DNA from 2 places in the Aeromicrobium sp. P5_D10 genome. Region 2 is predicted to be linked to the other one. Evidence: riboswitches for the same ligand, from Rfam matches in the RefSeq annotation. Region 2 holds a riboswitch; the other holds the start of a gene.
The links. Region 2 has a riboswitch for glycine ahead of gcvT (glycine cleavage system aminomethyltransferase GcvT). Riboswitches for the same ligand answer to the same signal wherever they lie in the genome.
Positions count from the first base shown of each region.

Region 1: it holds a riboswitch for glycine, as region 2 does, so the genes downstream of both, gcvP (aminomethyl-transferring glycine dehydrogenase) here and gcvT (glycine cleavage system aminomethyltransferase GcvT) in region 2, are expected to answer to the same signal.

Region 1 is NZ_JBFUME010000001.1:73,529-82,170, reverse strand. It holds gene ACXJKC_RS00445 (hypothetical protein) at 1-118, opposite strand, end outside; gene ACXJKC_RS00440 (hypothetical protein) at 111-476, opposite strand; gene ACXJKC_RS00435 (alpha/beta hydrolase) at 473-1,135, opposite strand; gene sigK (ECF RNA polymerase sigma factor SigK) at 1,310-1,909, shown strand; gene ACXJKC_RS00425 (anti-sigma factor) at 1,906-2,607, shown strand; gene ACXJKC_RS00420 (alpha/beta fold hydrolase) at 2,650-3,396, shown strand; gene gcvP (aminomethyl-transferring glycine dehydrogenase) at 3,398-6,223, opposite strand; glycine riboswitch at 6,316-6,405, opposite strand; gene ACXJKC_RS00410 (MerR family transcriptional regulator) at 6,521-7,114, opposite strand; gene ACXJKC_RS00405 (bifunctional nuclease family protein) at 7,287-7,748, opposite strand; gene ftsR (transcriptional regulator FtsR) at 7,753-8,472, opposite strand; gene ACXJKC_RS00395 (FHA domain-containing protein) at 8,469-8,642, opposite strand, start outside.
Region 2 is NZ_JBFUME010000002.1:677,017-685,658, reverse strand. It holds gene gcvH (glycine cleavage system protein GcvH) at 1-302, opposite strand, end outside; gene gcvT (glycine cleavage system aminomethyltransferase GcvT) at 327-1,457, opposite strand; glycine riboswitch at 1,500-1,590, opposite strand; glycine riboswitch at 1,591-1,674, opposite strand; gene ACXJKC_RS05030 (GntR family transcriptional regulator) at 1,745-2,386, shown strand; gene ACXJKC_RS05025 (phosphotriesterase family protein) at 2,390-3,388, opposite strand; gene ACXJKC_RS05020 (MFS transporter) at 3,389-4,699, opposite strand; gene ACXJKC_RS05015 (threonine aldolase family protein) at 4,730-5,788, opposite strand; gene ACXJKC_RS05010 (NAD(P)/FAD-dependent oxidoreductase) at 5,832-6,956, opposite strand; gene ACXJKC_RS05005 (amino acid ABC transporter ATP-binding protein) at 6,953-7,756, opposite strand; gene ACXJKC_RS05000 (amino acid ABC transporter permease) at 7,753-8,430, opposite strand; gene ACXJKC_RS04995 (substrate-binding periplasmic protein) at 8,440-8,642, opposite strand, start outside.

The DNA of each region.
Region 1 (8,642 bases), on a different contig from region 2:
TCGTGTCCGATTCGACGTCGGAGATCAGCTGGTACAGCGACCGAGCCGTCGCCGAGAGAGCGAAGACTGCGTAGACCGCGACCAAGACGCGACCGAATCCGTGAGCTGTGTCAGACATACGCTCCCTGCCAGATCCCCAGGCACCTGATGGACAACACACTGACGGTCAACATCGCGACCACGACGACTCCGGTCCCCCACCGCGACTTCTCGGCGATTCCCCACAACGTCGCAGCGATCGGGATCACGACCATCGTGGCCAGGTAGGAGACGAACAGCACTCCGTCGACGTCGCGTGAGGTCTTGGACAGGGCGATCGAGCTGCCGATCGCCAATCCGATCAGCGCGATTTGCAAGACGCCGACCGCATAGAACAGCGGATTGCTGAAGTCCTGGCGCTTGTAGGTGTGCCATCCGGCGAAGATCGCGACGGCAAGCGCATAGATCGCGATCCCGTAGCCCACGGAGTCCGTCACACACTGCCTTTGTTCGCCGCGTCCTCCTGCGAGGTCGCGCTGTCGAGAATGTCCAGGACGGATTCTTCCACGAACCGTCTCCACACTGACGGGCGGCGGAGCATGAAGTGGCCCGCATCGGGCAGGGAGCGCCATGTGGCGGTCGCCGCTATGGGGCGACAGCGGTCGACGAAGTCTCGACTCATCCGCGCTGACGTCCAGCGGTCACGGGTACCGTGCAGGACGTGCAGGTGTTTGCCGCTGAGAGCCTGGCACGGCTCGCCGTCGGGCAACCACGGCGCCAGGGCCACGACGCCGAGAACGTCCGGCGCGTCGGCGACCCGGCACGCGGTGCGTCCGCCCATCGAGTGGCCCACCAGGATGACCGGTACGTCTGGATGTTCGGCCGCGAGTCGGTCGAGGACCCATCGGGCGTCCTGCACCGGCGAGGGATTGGTCGGAACATTCCAGCCGCGCACCCGATACTGCAGCAGAGCGAGTTCCAACTCGTGGCGCCGCGCGAACCGCCGCAACGATCGGGCCATCGCAGCCATCCGCCACCAACTGGCGTGCTTGTTTCGGACAGGCTCCATGCTGTTCTGCTGTCCGCCGTGTAACAACAGCACGATGGCCCGCGGCTGCGGCGGTGAGACGAATACATCGAGTCGTGGATCGGACACGTCATCGATGCTGACACCTGTTGCCAAGCGACGCACGACGAACTAGGTCGGCACAGCGACACCGTCACTGCACCTAGACTCAGAGGGTCGTGGAAGATGCATGGCGAACCCACCCATCCTGACCGGAGGCTGTAACGAATGGCTCGTAGGAAGCTTCTTGGAAAGGGGAACCCGGTGTCGTCATCTGCGCACTTGAGTCTTGCCGGCGATCCGGTCGACGCGCCGGACGAGGTCATCGATCTCAGCGATCTCCTGACCAAGGTCTCCCACGGTGACGAGACGGCGTTCGGTGCCTTGTTCGACGCTCTGGGCTCGGCCGTGTACGGCCTGGCCCGGCGAGTCATCCGCGATCCGGCACGCGCTGAAGAGGTCTCACAAGAAGTCTTCATGCAGGTGTGGCAGACCGCCGCCCGCTATGACGCAGCACGTGGCAGTGCCAAGAGCTGGGTCCTGACCCTCGCTCACCGTCGCGCGGTGGACGCAGTCCGGCACGATCAGGCCGCGACCAACCGTGAGAACAAGTACGACTGGTCCAACGGCCCCGAATACGACGAGGTGGCCGAAACCGTGACCGTGAGTCTGGAGCATGAACAAGTGCGCAGGTGCCTGGACGGATTGACCGACCTGCAGCGTGAAGCTGTGACGTTGGCCTACTACCAGGGCTACACCTATGCCGAGGTTGCCACGGCACTCGGCGCCAATACCGCAACTGTCAAAACCCGTATGCGAGATGGCATTGTCCGCTTGCGCGACTGCATGGGAGTTCAAGCATGACTACCGATCTCCACTCCTTGATCGCGCCCTATGCGTTGGACGCCCTCGACCCGGATGAGCGCAACCGGTTCGAGGCCCATCTCGAACAGTGCCCCGACTGCCAAGCCGAACTTGCCGGTTTCATGGCCACGGCTGTGCGTCTCGGCGAGGCGGTCAGCCTCACCCCCCCATCGGGCCTGCGCGATCGATTGGTCGCAGAGATCGCCAAGAGTCCCCAGGAACGACCGGCGGTGTCATTGCTGTCGCAGCGACGGGGACTTCGACGTACGCTCCCCCGTCTCGCCGTGGCGGCGGCATTGCTGATCGGCGCAGTAGGCGTCGGCGGCTATGTCGTCGAACACCAGAACGTGCAGGAGGCCCAAGACCAGAACGAGGTCATGTCGAAGGTCTTGGGCGCCGACGACCTGGCGACGTCTGCCAAGACCTTCGACGCCGGTGGCAGCGTCAAGCTCTACACCTCGAATGACGCCGATGCCGCGGTTGTCATCGCCAAGAACCTGCCGAGTCCGGGCAAGGGCAAGGTCTACCAGGTCTGGATGGTCGATGGCACCGGTTCGCACTCGCAGGGCTACTTCAAGTCCAGCGGGCAGATGGTCATGAAGGGTGTCGCAAAGGCCAAGACCATCGCGGTCACGGTCGAGCCCGACGGGGGTTCGGACCAGCCGAGTTCCGACCCGGTCGCAACGATCGCGGTCTGACCCGCGGCCACGTGGCCGCCATCGCGATGCGATCATGACGCCGTGACTTCACCACTCGTCCTGATCAGCCCCGCGATGGCGGTACCGTCTGCCTTCTACCGTCCCCTCGTCGCAGCGTTCGAGGAACGGGACTGGGAGGCACGAGCGCTGCGTTCGCGGGGATTCGAGCGCGACGAGCCAGCCGCCTCGCGCCGCAATGACTGGAGCTACGGCGACGGAATCCTCGATATCGCCGAAGCCGTCGCCAAGGCGCGGGCAGAGAACTCCAATCGTCCCGTGATCCTGCTGGGCCACAGCATCGGCGCGCAGCTCGCCGCCGGGCACGAGCTCAACCATGTGCCGTGCGACGGATTCGTGGGCGTGGGGGCGGCGATCCCCTGGTACAAGAACTATCCGTATGGCGGCGTTCCCCTGGTGTTCATGGGGCTCGGCGTCCCCGTCGTGTCCCGCCTGTGGGGCTATGTCCCCAAACCGTTCTTCGGCGGTCCGGGCGCGCGCACGTTGATGAACGAGTGGGGCCGGTTCATCCGCACCGGCCACCCCCCGTTCCGAGCCGACGCCGCCCACACCACTCCGTCACTCATCGTGCACCTGCAAGGCGATTCATTCGCGCCGTCCAAGGCCAACAAGGCGTACGTCGACCGGTTCCTGACGTCCGCGAAGACGACCCGCTGGATCTACACCAAGGACGCCGTCCCCGAGGGCGGAAGCAATGATCACGTCCAGTGGGTCCGCACCCCGGGGCCGGTGGCCGACCAGATCGTGACCTGGTGGACCACCCGGGCCTGAGCTACTCGGCGAACGCTTCGATCGGCGGGCAGGAGCACGCGAGGTTGCGGTCTCCGTAGGCCTGGTCGATCCGGCCCACGGGCGGCCAGTATTTGTCGTCGAGGCTGCCGGACGGGAAGCAGCCCAGTTCAAGGTCGTAGGCGTGCTGCCAGTCGACCAGCGTGCGCATCGTGTGGGGAGCGTGCACCAGAGGGTTGTCGCCCTCTGGCCAGGTGCCGGAGATGACCTGGTCGATCTCGGCTCGGATCGCGAGCATCGCGTCGCAGAATCGATCGATCTCGGCGAGATCCTCGGACTCTGTCGGCTCGACCATCAACGTTCCCGGGACCGGGAAGCTCATGGTGGGGGCGTGGAAGCCGTAGTCGATAAGTCGCTTCGCGACGTCGTCGATCGACAAACCTGCCTGCTTGAGGATCGGACGCAGGTCGAGGATGCACTCGTGCGCCACGAGGTCGTTGTCGCCGGTGTACAGCACCGGGAAGGCATCTTCGAGCCGCTTGGCGATGTAGTTGGCCGAGAGCACTGCCACCGATGTCGCGTCGGTCAGGCCTTCGGCACCCATCATCGCGACGTACGCGTAGGGGATCGGCAGGATACCTGCGGAGCCGTACGGTGAAGCGCTGATCGCGCCGATGCCGTCGCGCTTGCTCTCGATCGGATGCAACGGGTGTGTGGGCAGGAACGGGACAAGATGTTCTGCCACGGCAACCGGTCCGACGCCCGGCCCGCCGCCGCCGTGCGGGATGCAGAACGTCTTGTGCAGATTCAGATGTGAGACATCGCCGCCGAAGACACCGGGCTGGGCATGCCCGAGCAGCGCGTTGAGATTTGCTCCGTCCACGTACACCTGCCCGCCGTGGGAGTGCACGATGTCGCACAACTGGGTGATGCCGTGCTCGTAGACGCCGTGCGTCGACGGGTAGGTCACCATGATGGCGGCGAGATCGTCTTTGTGCGCCTCGCACTGCGCTTGCAGGTCAGCAAGGTCGACTTCGCCCTGGTCGGTCGATTTGACGATGACGACGCGCATGCCGGCCATGACCGCCGATGCGGCGTTGGTGCCGTGTGCCGAGCTCGGGATCAGGCAGACCGTGCGGTGCTCGTCGCCGCGACTGCGGTGGTACGCCCGGATGGCCAAAAGACCGGCGAACTCGCCCTGTGAGCCGGCATTGGGCTGGATCGACACTCCTGCGTAGCCCGTGACCTCCGCGAGCCACGACTCGAGCGTCTCGACCAGCTCGATCATGCCGGCGGCATCCTCGGCCGGCACGAACGGGTGCAGCTCGGCGAATCCAGGCCAGCTGATGGGCTCCATCTCCGCGGTGGCATTGAGCTTCATGGTGCATGAGCCCAGCGGGATCATGCCCCGGTCGAGCGCGTAGTCGCGGTTGCTGAGCTTCTTGAGGTAGCGCAGCATCTGGGTCTCACTGTGGTGCTCGTGGAACACCGGATGGGTCAAGATCTCGTCTGTGCGCAGCAACTCGGCAGGCAGCGACGATGACGTCTGCGGCCAGTCGCCACTCTCGACGCCGAACGCGCCCCATACAAGGCGCAGATGATCATCGGTAGTCGTCTCATTCGCTGCGACACCCACATGGTCGGCATCGATCAGACGCAGATGAACACCCGCAGCACGTGCCTTCGAAACGATCTCGGATGCCCGGCCAGGAACCCGAGCCACCAGGGTGTCGAAGAACGTCTCGGAAACGAGCTCCACTCCCCCGCTCACCAGGCCCGAAGCCAACGTGCGTGCGGCGGCGTTGACGTTCTCCGCGATGCGGCGGATTCCCACGGGACCGTGGTAAACCGCATACATCGAGGCCGTCACCGCCAGCAGCACCTGGGCGGTGCAGATGTTCGAGGTCGCCTTCTCACGGCGAATGTGCTGTTCACGGGTCTGCAGCGCAAGCCGGTACGCCGGACGTCCGGCGCTGTCGACCGAGACGCCGACCAGACGTCCCGGCAGATGACGTTCGAGTCCGGAACGGACGGCCATGAAGCCTGCGTGTGGACCGCCGTAGAACATCGGCACACCGAATCGCTGCGTGGATCCCACGACGACGTCCGCGCCGAGTGAGCCGGGCGAGGCCAGGAGCACCAGTGCCAACGGGTCCGCGACAACGACCGCGAGACCGCCGGTCGCATGAGCAGCCTCGATCGCGGGCCGCGGATCGATGATCTGGCCATCGGCACGTGGATAGGCCACGATGATGCCGGCTGCCTCGATCTCGGGAACACCAGCCGCGAGATCAGCCTCGTGAAGCTCGATTCCGAGCGCCTCGGCGCGGGTATGGGTCACGGCCAGCGTCTGGGGCAACAGACCCACGTCGATGATGATCGGCAGGGAGTCCTTGCCTCTGGTGCCCCGGCGGATCAACGTCATGGCTTCAGCGACCGCTGTGCCTTCGTCGAGGAGCGATGAGTTCGCGGTGGGGAGACCGGTCAGATCGGAGATGACAGTCTGGAAGTTCAGCAGTGCCTCCAGGCGTCCCTGCGAGATCTCCGGCTGATACGGCGTGTAGGCGGTGTACCAAGACGGATCCTCGAGCACATTTCGACGGATGACTGCCGGCGTCACAGTCGGGTGATAGCCAAGACCGATCATCGCGATACCGGGGTTATTGCGCTCGGCGAGCGATCGCAAACCAGCAAGGGCTTCGGACTCGGTCTGGGCGGCCGGCAGGTTGAGCGCCGACGTGCTGCGGATCCCGGCAGGAACAGCGGCCTGCATCAAGGCATCCAGCGAGTCGTAACCAATGCGGCGCACCATCGCGTCCTGATCGGAGGCGGTCGGTCCAATATGGCGGTCGGCAAAGTCGTGGGACAAAGGAACTCCGAAGGTAGAGGCGCGGACGATACGCCTCCCCTTCTGTCACCCCACCGCGATCAGTCGTGATCGAAGAGGTGCTTCAGAATTGCCTCAGTCGCGTGGTCCTTTGTGCCTGAGAGGTTCCGGGGAGGAATTGCCCCTTCGGCGTCGCCTGGACGAAACTCTCCCACGCGCGGTCGATAGCACCTCCACCCTACCGCTGATGAGTCACCAAATCACCTACGGCGAGTCACTGAATCACATCGTCCGCGTAATTGACTGACTTACCGGCCGTAATTACGTGACTCGCGAGCGTTAGGAGGTGCGGCGGGCTTGACGGCGGGCTGCCAGCTCGTCATTGGCCGACAGCGTGGCCTCGGCGTCGATCGCGCGTTCACTGGGCAGTTCGTGCAGCGAGCCTTCGATTTCTTTCCACACGCCACCGATCGCGATGCCGAAGACGCCCTGTCCGCCGCGGAGCAGGTCGATGACCTCGTCGGCCGAGCGGCATTCGTACACGCTGGCGCCATCGCTCATCAGCGTGACCTGCGTCAGGTCATCGGTTCCGCGAACGCGCAGGTGATCGATCGCGATGCGGATCTGCTGGAGCGATACACCGGCGTCGAGAAGGCGCTTGATGATCTTGAGCAGCAGGATGTCTTTGAACGAATAGAGTCGCTGGGTGCCCGATCCGGTCGCTGAGCGCACAGTCGGATCCACCAGGCCCGTACGAGCCCAGTAGTCGAGCTGTCGATAGGTGATACCAGCCGCGCTGCACGCCGTGGGACCGCGGAAACCCGCATCCATGGGCAACGGTGAGACATCGTCGTTGAACAACAGACCTTGGTCGCTGGCCTCTGCTGCTGCCGCATCGGACGCCGCGGCGTCGCTCTCGTGTGACTCGATCATGCGAAATGCCTTCCAAAGCTGGTATGGGGGAAGACTACCGCGACGGAACTACATCCGTGTACCTTCGGCAGCACCCTCAACTTAAGGGTGAGAGTTTCCCGGGTCAACGACCGAGCGTGTTCACCGGCGTGTCGCAACCCTCAACCCTCACGTAAAACTTGAGAGTTGGCACTCACCCGAAGTCCTCAGGCTCGACTTCATCGAGGAACTCACGGAACTTCTCGACTTCCTGGTCTTCGTCGGTCGTCGAGACGATCCCCGCCTCGTCGAGGACATCTTCTGTGCACATGATCCGTGCTCCGGCCCGCAATGCCAACGCGATCGAGTCGGATGGACGAGCATCGACCTCGGCGCCCGACGCGAAGACCAGCGAGGCGAAGAAGACACCTTCCTTGACGTCGAAGATGCGTACTTCGGAAAGTTCATCGCCCAAGGCCAACACGACGTTCTGCATCAATTCGTGAGTCAGGGGTCGGGCTGTTGCCGTGCCCTGTTCGGCGTACGCGATCGCCGAGGCCTCGACCGCGCCGATCCAGATCGGCAGATACCTGCCGCCTTCGGCCTCGCGCAGCAAGACGAGCGGCTGGTTGGTCGGCATCTCGACCCTGACGCCGATCACTTCGAGTTCGCGCATCAGGTCAGCCCCGCAGTCGGCTCTTGACCAAAACCGATTGGAACCGGATCGACAATGCGGCAAGACCCGCCACGGTGCGGTCGGTCGCATCCTTGTCGAGCTGACGCGCGCGCGGTGTCACGACCTGCTCGAACAATGCGACCTCGCGGTCGGCTGCGGCACTGAACATCTTCAGGTGCCGGGGCTCGAGCCCGAGTTCACCGAACTCCCCCACCAACGAGGCGATGTGCAGTGCCGTGGCGTCGTAATAGGTCTGGGACGGCCGGCGCGTGATGAGCCCGTACTGCTCGATCGCATCGAGAGTCTCGGAGCTGATCTGGGCCGACTCGAGCAACTCTGCCCGTGACAGCCGGGCGCTGCCGGAAGACTCCAGGAACGACTCTTCCGTCGGCAGTCCGTCATCGGCCAGACTGAGGTGCGGAACACGAGTCTTGCCGGTCTGCTCGGTGTCGGGAACCTGACCTCGGTCCATCTCGTCGAGGACCTGGCGGATATGGCTGAGCGGCCAGAACTTGTCCCGCTGCTGCCGCAGGATGAACCGCAGCCGCTCGACGTCGCGGAACGAGAACTTGCGGTAGCCCGACGGGGTGCGCTCGGGCTCCAGGAGTCCCTCGGACTCCAGGTAGCGGATCTTGGTGATCGTCAGGTCACCGAACTCCGGTAGCAGTTCGTCGAGCACCTTGCCGATGCCGAGCCGGGACAGCTCAGGAATCGGTTCGGTCACTTCTGCGCTCCGGCGAAGTAGATGAGTCGGTACTTGCCGATCTGGACCTCGTCGCCGCCCGACAGTGTGACCTCGCCGTCGATGCGATCGCGATTGACGTAGCTGCCGTTGAGGCTGCCGAGATCGGCGATCGCATAGCCCGCATCGCTGCGGGTGAATGTCGCGTGCCG
Region 2 (8,642 bases):
ATCAGCCAGCCTGCGCCGTACGGGTCGGTGTTGACGGCGCCCGGGTCGTCGACGATATCGGCATTGATCCCCACGACCTCGCCGTCTGCAGGCGCAAGGAGATCACTGACCGACTTGGTCGATTCGATCTCCCCGCAGGCAACACCGTGTGTGATGCTGGCGCCGATCTCGGGAAGTTCGAGATAGACGACGTCGCCCAGCGCTTCGGCAGCGTAGGCGGTGATTCCGACGATCGCCGTGTCGCCGTCGAGCCGGACCCATTCGTGATCGGCCGTGTACTTCAGGTCAGCGGGAATGCTCATGAAATTCTCCTGGTGTGGTGGTGATCAGCGAGGACGGCGGTAGAACGGCAAGGGCACTACTCGGGCGGGTTCGCGTCGGCCGCGCACATCCACTGCGAGCTGCGTCCCCACCTCGCTGACGTGGACATCGACGTAGGCCATCGCGATGGGGTGCTCGAGCGTCGGAGAGGGCGCACCGCTCGTGACGCGGCCCACGGGCTCGTCGGTGCCCCTGATCAAAACCGTCTGACCGTCCCGTGCGACGCGACGTCCTTCCAGCTCGAGGCCCACCAGGACGTGGTGGACGGATTGCTCCGAAGTCTTCTGGAGCGCATCACGTCCGACGAAGCCACCCGGTTTGTCGAAGGCCACGACCCGTCCCAGCCCCGCATCGAACGGCGTCCTGGTCAGGTCGAGCTCATGCCCGTACAGGGGCATCCCCGCCTCGAGGCGGAGCGTGTCCCGGCAGGAAAGTCCGGCAGGCCGGAGGCCGCTCGCGACACCCGCCTCGCTCAGCGCCGCCCAGATACCGGGCGCCTCGTGCTGGTTGACGTAGATCTCGAAACCGTCCTCGCCGGTGTATCCGGTACGGGCGATCTTCACCGGCACGTGCCGGATCTCGCCGCTGATGATCGCGTAGTACTTGAGCGCGTCGACGGCGGCAGTGGTCACCCTCTGGAGGATCTCGAGGGACGCCGGGCCCTGAACGGCGATCAACGCATCGGTCTCCGACCGGTCCACGACCGTGACGTCGAACGGCGCGCAACGACTCACGAGCTGGGTCAGAACCGTCGTGTGATTGCTCGCATTGGCGACGACGAGGAAACGTTCCTCCCCCAACCGGTACACGACGAGATCGTCGATCACCCCGCCCGCTTCGTCACACATCATGCTGTACTTCGCCCGACCGACCATGACCGTCGAGATCCAGCCGACGAGTGAGGCGTCCAGCGCTTCAGCCGCTCCCTGGCCGGCCAGTTCGATCTGGCCCATGTGCGACAGATCGAACAGACCCGCCGTCCGGCGCACTGCGTGATGTTCTTCGAGGTCCGAGGTGTATCGGATCGGCATGTTCCAGCCGGCGAACGTCGTGAACGAGGCACCCAGCATCTCGTGCTGGGCATACAAGGCGGTGTTGCGGGCTGCAATAACGGAAGTCGCGCGATCGTCGGTCATGAGAGGCCTTCGTCTACTCGACGCGCCCGGTGCGCGTCGCGGCCTCCCCGCTCTGTCGTGGTGCCTGAGAGATTCGACGCTGTGAACGTCTTTCACCGTGGGCGCAGGTATTGACCTGACTTTTCAGAGGTGCCTGGCCGGAGCGGTTCGGTGGCCTGAGAGATTCTGGGGAGAGTTGCTCCTTCGGCGCCCTGATGGGCTCTCCCGCTCCGGTTCGATCAGCGTGATGAAGTTATGTGTCTGCGATCCTACCCGAAGACGTCGTCACCATACTATATATTAGACACATGCGCACTCCTCCTGTCGTCAAGTCCGCCCGTGAGACGGCCTACGACTACCTCAAGTCCTCCATCGTGTCGGGCGAACTGACGCCGGGAGAGATCATCGACGACGCCGCGATCGCCCAGCTGTGCGGTATCAGCCGCACGCCCGTCCGAGAGGCCCTGATCCAGCTCGAGAAGGTCGGGCTCGTGAACGCGCCGCCCCGCCGTCGGCCGTCAGTCGCCTCCAGCAGCGGTGACGACATCGAACAGATCCTGGCCCCCCTCGGGGCGCTGCAGACCTTGGCGGCCCGCGCGGCAACGCCGGTCATCACGCCCGATGACATCGACCACATGGAGACGCTCAACCAGCGTCTGTTGGCCGCCGCGGAGAACAATGACTGGGCCGAAGCGGCGCTGGCCGACATGGAATTCCACGGCGTGCTCGTGAGCCGGACCGACAACCGATTCCTGATCGCCGAGATCGACAATCTCCAGACCTTGTTCACCCGCGCCAACAGCCTCTACATGCGCAACCGCGGACCGGATCAGAACTCCAGCCGTGAGCATGCTGCCATCATCGAGGCACTGCACGACAAGGACGCCGACCGCGCCGCCGCCGCGACGGCCAAGAACTTCGAACGTCGCAGCCCCTCGGAAGAGGACTAGCGCTCACACGTGGTGTGAGCCCAGCAGAGCGGCCGCGGGATTGCGGATGAGCAGCTGATCGCATTCGTCCTCCGACAAGCCGCCGGCCACCAGCGCAGCGCGGAATGCGCCGGGCACGAGAGTGAATCCGCACCCGCCGTTGTGGCTGAGGTCTTCTGTCGTGCAGACATCGTGGCTGAGGAGCAGCCGCGAGATGAATCCCTCGCGGCACAGGTCGATGACCCACCCGACACGACGGGTGAAGTCGAGTCCCTGCGCCGACCGGATTCCGTCGAATTGCAGCCACGCTCCCGACCGCGCCACGTCGCGGTGATATTCCGGGATCGGCACCGAGTCGCAGTGCCCGATGATGACGTGACTGGGATCGACGCCTTCTGACGTCAGGATCGCGAGTTGGTCAAGACCCACCGGCCACCGCGCAGCGTGCGTCGAGATCACCGCGCCGGTTCGCACATTGGCCCTCGCCGCGGCCCGGAACGACCGCTCCTCCGCCGCGGAGATGAACCACTTGTCCGATCCGATCTCACCGATCACGCCGGCGCGGACCGAGGTGCCGGGGAATCCGTCCACGAGGTCCTGGACGAGCAGATCGGCGATCTGGTCGACGGAATGCTCGTCGAACCAGCGTTTGTCGAGGTACGGGTCCCGATAGTGGCCTGTTCCGGCGATGATCTGTACCTGGGACTCCTCGGACAATCGACGAAGCTCCTCGACATGTGCCGGACCACGTGTGTGCGATCTGGCACCCCCGCCGTCACCTCCGCCCGAATAGTGCAACGCCGGATCGGGAGCAGCCCCGGCCGACAGCTCACCGGACGTCAGATCGACGAGCGTGCGACCTCCCGCCGCATGGAATGCCTTGAGTTCGGCCACGAGAGCCTCGTGGTCATTGACCAGACCGGTCCGCCGCTGCTCCCTGACCTGGTTGATCAGCAGGTGCTCGTGCATCAGCGTGAGACCGAGCTGGTCGGGGCCGACCGGACCCGTGACCGACATGATCATCTAGACATCCTGATTCTCGCGGCTGAGCGACGGAGCGGTTTCACGCATGCGCAACACGGTACCGAGCGTCACGCCCACTGCGGCGATGCAGAACAGCGCGGGTGCGACGGTGTCACCGGTCTGTTCGCGCAGGAATGCCACGATGTAGCCCGCGGTGCCGCCGAAGATCGCCACGGCCAAGCCGTAGGAGATGGAGATCGAGCTGTACCGGGTGGCGATCGGCATCATCTCGGTGATCGCGGCCGTGAACGGACCGGCGTACATCCCGATCGACGCGGCCATCAACGCCAGCCCCAGGAAGCCCAGCCACACGCTCCCACTGGTGACGAGTGCAAAGGTCGGAAACACCGAGAGTCCGATCGCGATGATGCCGGCCAACATGACAGGACGCCGTCCGACACGATCGGAGATGGCGCCGAACACGCCGATCAGCGGGATCTGCACGAGGAGCGAGAGGCTGTACATCAAGCTGACGTCGATCGGACTGAGATCGCCGAAGGTCACGACGAAGCCCTGCATGTTGATGTACGTGTAGTTCGCGATCGTGAACCCGACCACCAACCCGGCGCCCCGGAGGATCTGCATCTTCTGCTTGCGCGCGACCGACGCGAGCGGACGCGTTTCGCGGGCGTCGCTCTCCATCGCGAATGCCGGCGTGTCGGCCAGTTTCCTGCGCATCCAGAAGCCGAGGACAGCCACGATCAGCCCGGACGCGAACGGTATCCGCCAGCCGAACTGCGCCATCTGGTCCTCCGACAGCACGCGCAGCAAGACGGCCACCATGACCGCGCCGATCAGGTTGCCGAAGATCAGCGCCATGTAGTGGATGCTGCCGAAGAGCCCCCGCTTCTCCGGCGGCGCGTATTCGACGATGAACGCCGCGCCACCGGCGAACTCACCGCCCGCAGAGAATCCCTGGCCGATCCGCGCCAACACCAGCAGCACCGGGCCGAGGATTCCGGCAGTCTCCCGGTTGGGCGATACCGCGAGGAGCAGCGTCGATGCACCCATCACCATGATCGTCAGCGCCAACGCCTTGTGACGTCCGTAGACATCGCCGATGTGACCGAAGAACAACGCTCCCAACGGGCGGAACAGGAATCCGACTCCGAAGACCGCAACGGCCGACAAGAACGAGTGCACAGGATCATCGCTTGCGAAGAACTGCGCCCCGATGATCGTGGCGAGCGCTGCGAACACGCTGAAGTCGAACCACTCCAGCGCCGTACCGATCGCACTGGCCGTGATGGCCCTACGACGTGTCCGTATGAAGTCGGCGTCCTGATGGTGCTGCGATGCTGTCGTGCTCATATCTACCCCCCGGGAGTGATGACGCAAGTGTCAGGATGAACCGAGTACGGCCTTCGCCGCCTCGATGGCTTCTTGGATCTGCGCCGCAGATACGTCGAGATGGGTCACGGCTCGCACCCGTCGCGGTCCCTTGGCGTTCATGACGACTCCGTGCTGCGCGAGTCCCGCCTCGAACGCCGGGGCGTCGGCGACCTCGAAGTACACGATGTTCGACTCGATCAGTTCAGGATCGATGTCGACACCGTCGATCGTCGCGAGACCACGTGCCAAGACCTTGGCGTTCTCATGATCCTCTGCGAGACGTTCGACGTTGTGGTCGAGCGCGTAGAGACCGGCCGCCGCGATGATGCCGGACTGCCGCATCGCCCCGCCCCACATCTGCTTGTACCGCCAAGCCTCGGTGACGAGTTCCTGAGATCCCACCAGAACTGCGCCGACGGGGGCGCCCAGACCCTTGGAGAAGTCGAGCCATGCCGAGTCGAAGATCGACGCGAAGTCAGCGGCCGACACACCACTTGCCACTGAGGCGTTCAGCAGTCGGGCCCCGTCCAGATGGGTCGCAAGACCCCGATCCTTCGCGGCATCGACAACCGAGGTGATCTGGTCGAGCGTCCACACCCGGCCTCCGCCTGCGTTGGCGGTCTGCTCGACGCACAGCAGTTTCGTCCTCGGCGCGTAGCGACTGGCGCCCCTGACGGCTGACGTGACCTGGTCTGCCGAGAACACACCTCTTTCGCCGCGGATCGAGGTGACGACGACCCCCGAGAGCACCGCTGGTCCCCCTGCTTCCGCGTTGATCAGATGCGAGGTGGCCTCAGCGAGCACCTCATCGCCACCACCGCCGGTGTGCAGGCGCACGGCGATCTCATTGCACATCGTGCCTGAGGGCATGAAGACGCCCGCTTCATGACCGAGTAGCTCGGCGACACGTTCCTCCAATGCCCGGGTGGTCGGATCATCGAAAGCCTGCTCGTCACCGACCTCGGCGTCGAGCATGAACTCGCGCATCGCACGCGATGGACGGGTCTGGGTGTCGGAGCCGAGGTTGACGGCGTGGGTGGACAGGCCAGCTGCGAGCTGCGTCTGCATGAGTGGAACTCCTAGAAGTAAGGGTGAAAGAACGAGCGGCTGTTCAGCCGAAGACGCTGGCTGTTCCGGAGCTGACCCGGGCTGCGCTCAGCGAGAACCGAGGTGTCGTCGCCGGTTGACCGGTCATCTGCCTGGCCACCTCGCGGCCGATCATCGGTCCGTGTTTGAAAGCCTGACCGGAGCCGCCGCCGACGATCCACCACGATTCGCGGCCGGGAAGCCGGCCGATGATGAAGTCTCCGTTGACGGACATTTCGTACTGATTGGTCTCCGAACCGGTGACCGGACGGTCGGCGAGGCCCGGGAAGTGTCGCTGCAGGTAGGCCCGTAGCTCGGCCAGACCCTGTTGGTCGGCCATCCGTTCCATGCGATCGGGGTCTATTTCGACGAAGGCGCGGTCGGTGTTGACCTTGATGCCACGACCCGTGAGATCCCCGCTGCCGTAGACCATGCCGAGACGATCCAGCCACAATGGCGAGCCGTCGATCGTCAGGGCAGTGCCGCCCAGGTAGAAGATGTCTTGTCGCAGTGCGGTGATCGACACCTCATCGAACAGCCCTTCGAGCCACGGACCGCAGGCCCACACGACCTGGTCGGGTCGAGGGGCATCGCCGTCGCTGAACCTCAGGCCGCCGTCAGGCGCGGGTGTGACCCGCGTCTGGATCAGCTTCACACCGCGCTCACGCGCCAGCGCGACGACAGCGCGGACCGATCTGCGCGCGTAGAGCAGGCCGGCCGCGGGCTCGTACAGCGCACGCTCGAATCCGCGGATCCCCGTGCCCTGGTACATCTGTGAGAGCTCGTCCTTGCTCAGCCACCTGCAGTCGACACCCAGGCCGGCCATCGTGCTCGCACTGGTCGATTCCCACGACGCATCCGCGTCGTCGGGCACGAGCCAGCTCGCGCCTGCCCTGGCGGTCAACGACTCGTGCCATCCCTGATCGAGGTGGGACCACATCTGCGACGATCGGATCGCCCACTCGGTGAGTAGATCATCCGAACCGTGCGCGAACCTCATGGTCCGGCTCTCACCGCCAGACGAGCCCCGCGCATTTCCGGGTGGGAGGGCATCGGCCAATGTCACGTCGAAGCCGTCCGCGGCCAGGCTTGCCGCGGTCCACGCGCCCATCACACCGGCACCGACCACCAAGACGGTCGATGCCGTCATTGCTCGTCACCGCCGACGTCGAACGTCGGGATCGCCGTCGACGGGAGGGTTCGCGACAAGAACGTGCGGGTCCGAGGATCGGAGGGATTCGAAAGGATCTCTTTCGCCTTTCCGACCTCCACGACTTTGCCTTCCTCCATGTACGCGACCAGGTCGCTGACCTCATAGGCGAATGACATCTCGTGGGTGACGAGCACCATCGTCATACCCTCACTCGCGAGATTGCGGATGACCGCGAGCACGCTGCCGACCGTCTCCGGATCCAGCGCCGCAGTCACCTCGTCGAGGAGGAGCACCTTGGGATTCATCGCCAACGAACGTGCGATGGCGACCCGCTGCTGTTGCCCACCGGACAGCTGGGACGGCCAATGATCGGCCTTCTCGGCAAGCCCGACATGCTCCAGCTTCTCCCGGGCAATCCGGATCGACTCTTCTTTGCCGAGCTTCAGGATCTTGCGTGGCCCTGCTGCGACGTTGTCGACAACCCGCATATGGGGAAAGAGGTTGTAGCTCTGGAACACCATCCCGACGCTGGTTCGCAGTTCGTTCAGGTTCGTCTGACCCAGTTCACGTCCCAGGATGTTGACGCTCCCAGACTCGGGAGTCACCAGACCGTTCATACATCGCAACAGCGTCGACTTCCCGCATCCCGATCGGCCGATGAGACACATGACCTGGCCGGCGTTGACCTGCAGGTCGATACCTCTCAGGACGTGATTGCCGCCGTAGGCCTTGCTGAGGTTGCTGATGTTCACCGCGACTTCCTCACGGGGAAGTTCGATCTCATGGGCGCGTGTCATTGCATCGTGCTTTCTGGGAGGAACTTGCCCAGGCTGCGTTCCGCGCGACGAATCACGAGGCTCAACAGACTGGTCATGACGAAGTAGAGGACCGCGACGAGTATCCAGATCTCGAACGCCATGAAGGTGTTGGCGATCACGATCTGGCCCTGGCGGGTCACCTCGTTGACGCCGATGACCGCCAAGAGCGATGTGTCCTTCAAACAGATCACCAACTGGTTCCCCAGACTCGGCAGAGCCTGCAGCAACGCTTGCGGTGCCACGACGAATCGCAGCGATTGCGCCCAGGACATGCCCAATGAGCGCGAGCTCTCGATCTGGGACAGCGGGACGGCCTGGATCGCACCACGGACGAGCTCGCTGAAATACGCTCCGTGGTGGACGCCGATCGTGATGAGTCCTGCGGTTGTCGCCGACAGCGGGCTTCCGGTGACAACCGGCAGACCGAAGAACAGGAAGAAGATCTGGACGATCAGCGGAGTGCCGCGGATGATCTCGACGTATGCCCGAACGATCTGCCGCGCGACGGGTACCTTGAAGGCCAGCAGCGTTCCGCCGATGCCTCCGATGACCAGCGCCAGCAGGCTGCCGAACAAGGTGATGATGATCGTGATCTTCGCCCCATTGAGGAGATCAGGTAACGAGTCCTGCCAGAGCTCGAGAGTTCCACCCATGACCGGCCCCTATCCGATATCGCCGGGCAGTTTGTCGGGATCCTTCGCGAAGTACTCCTGGTAGATCTTCGTGTAGGTCCCGTCGGCCGCCATCGCGATCAGAGCCTCGTCGATGGCCTTCTTGAGGTCGGGGCGATTCTTCGGCACGGCGTACCCGTAATTGTCGGTGTTGAGCAACGGCGGACGTACTTCGAGCTTGCCCTTGCCCTTCG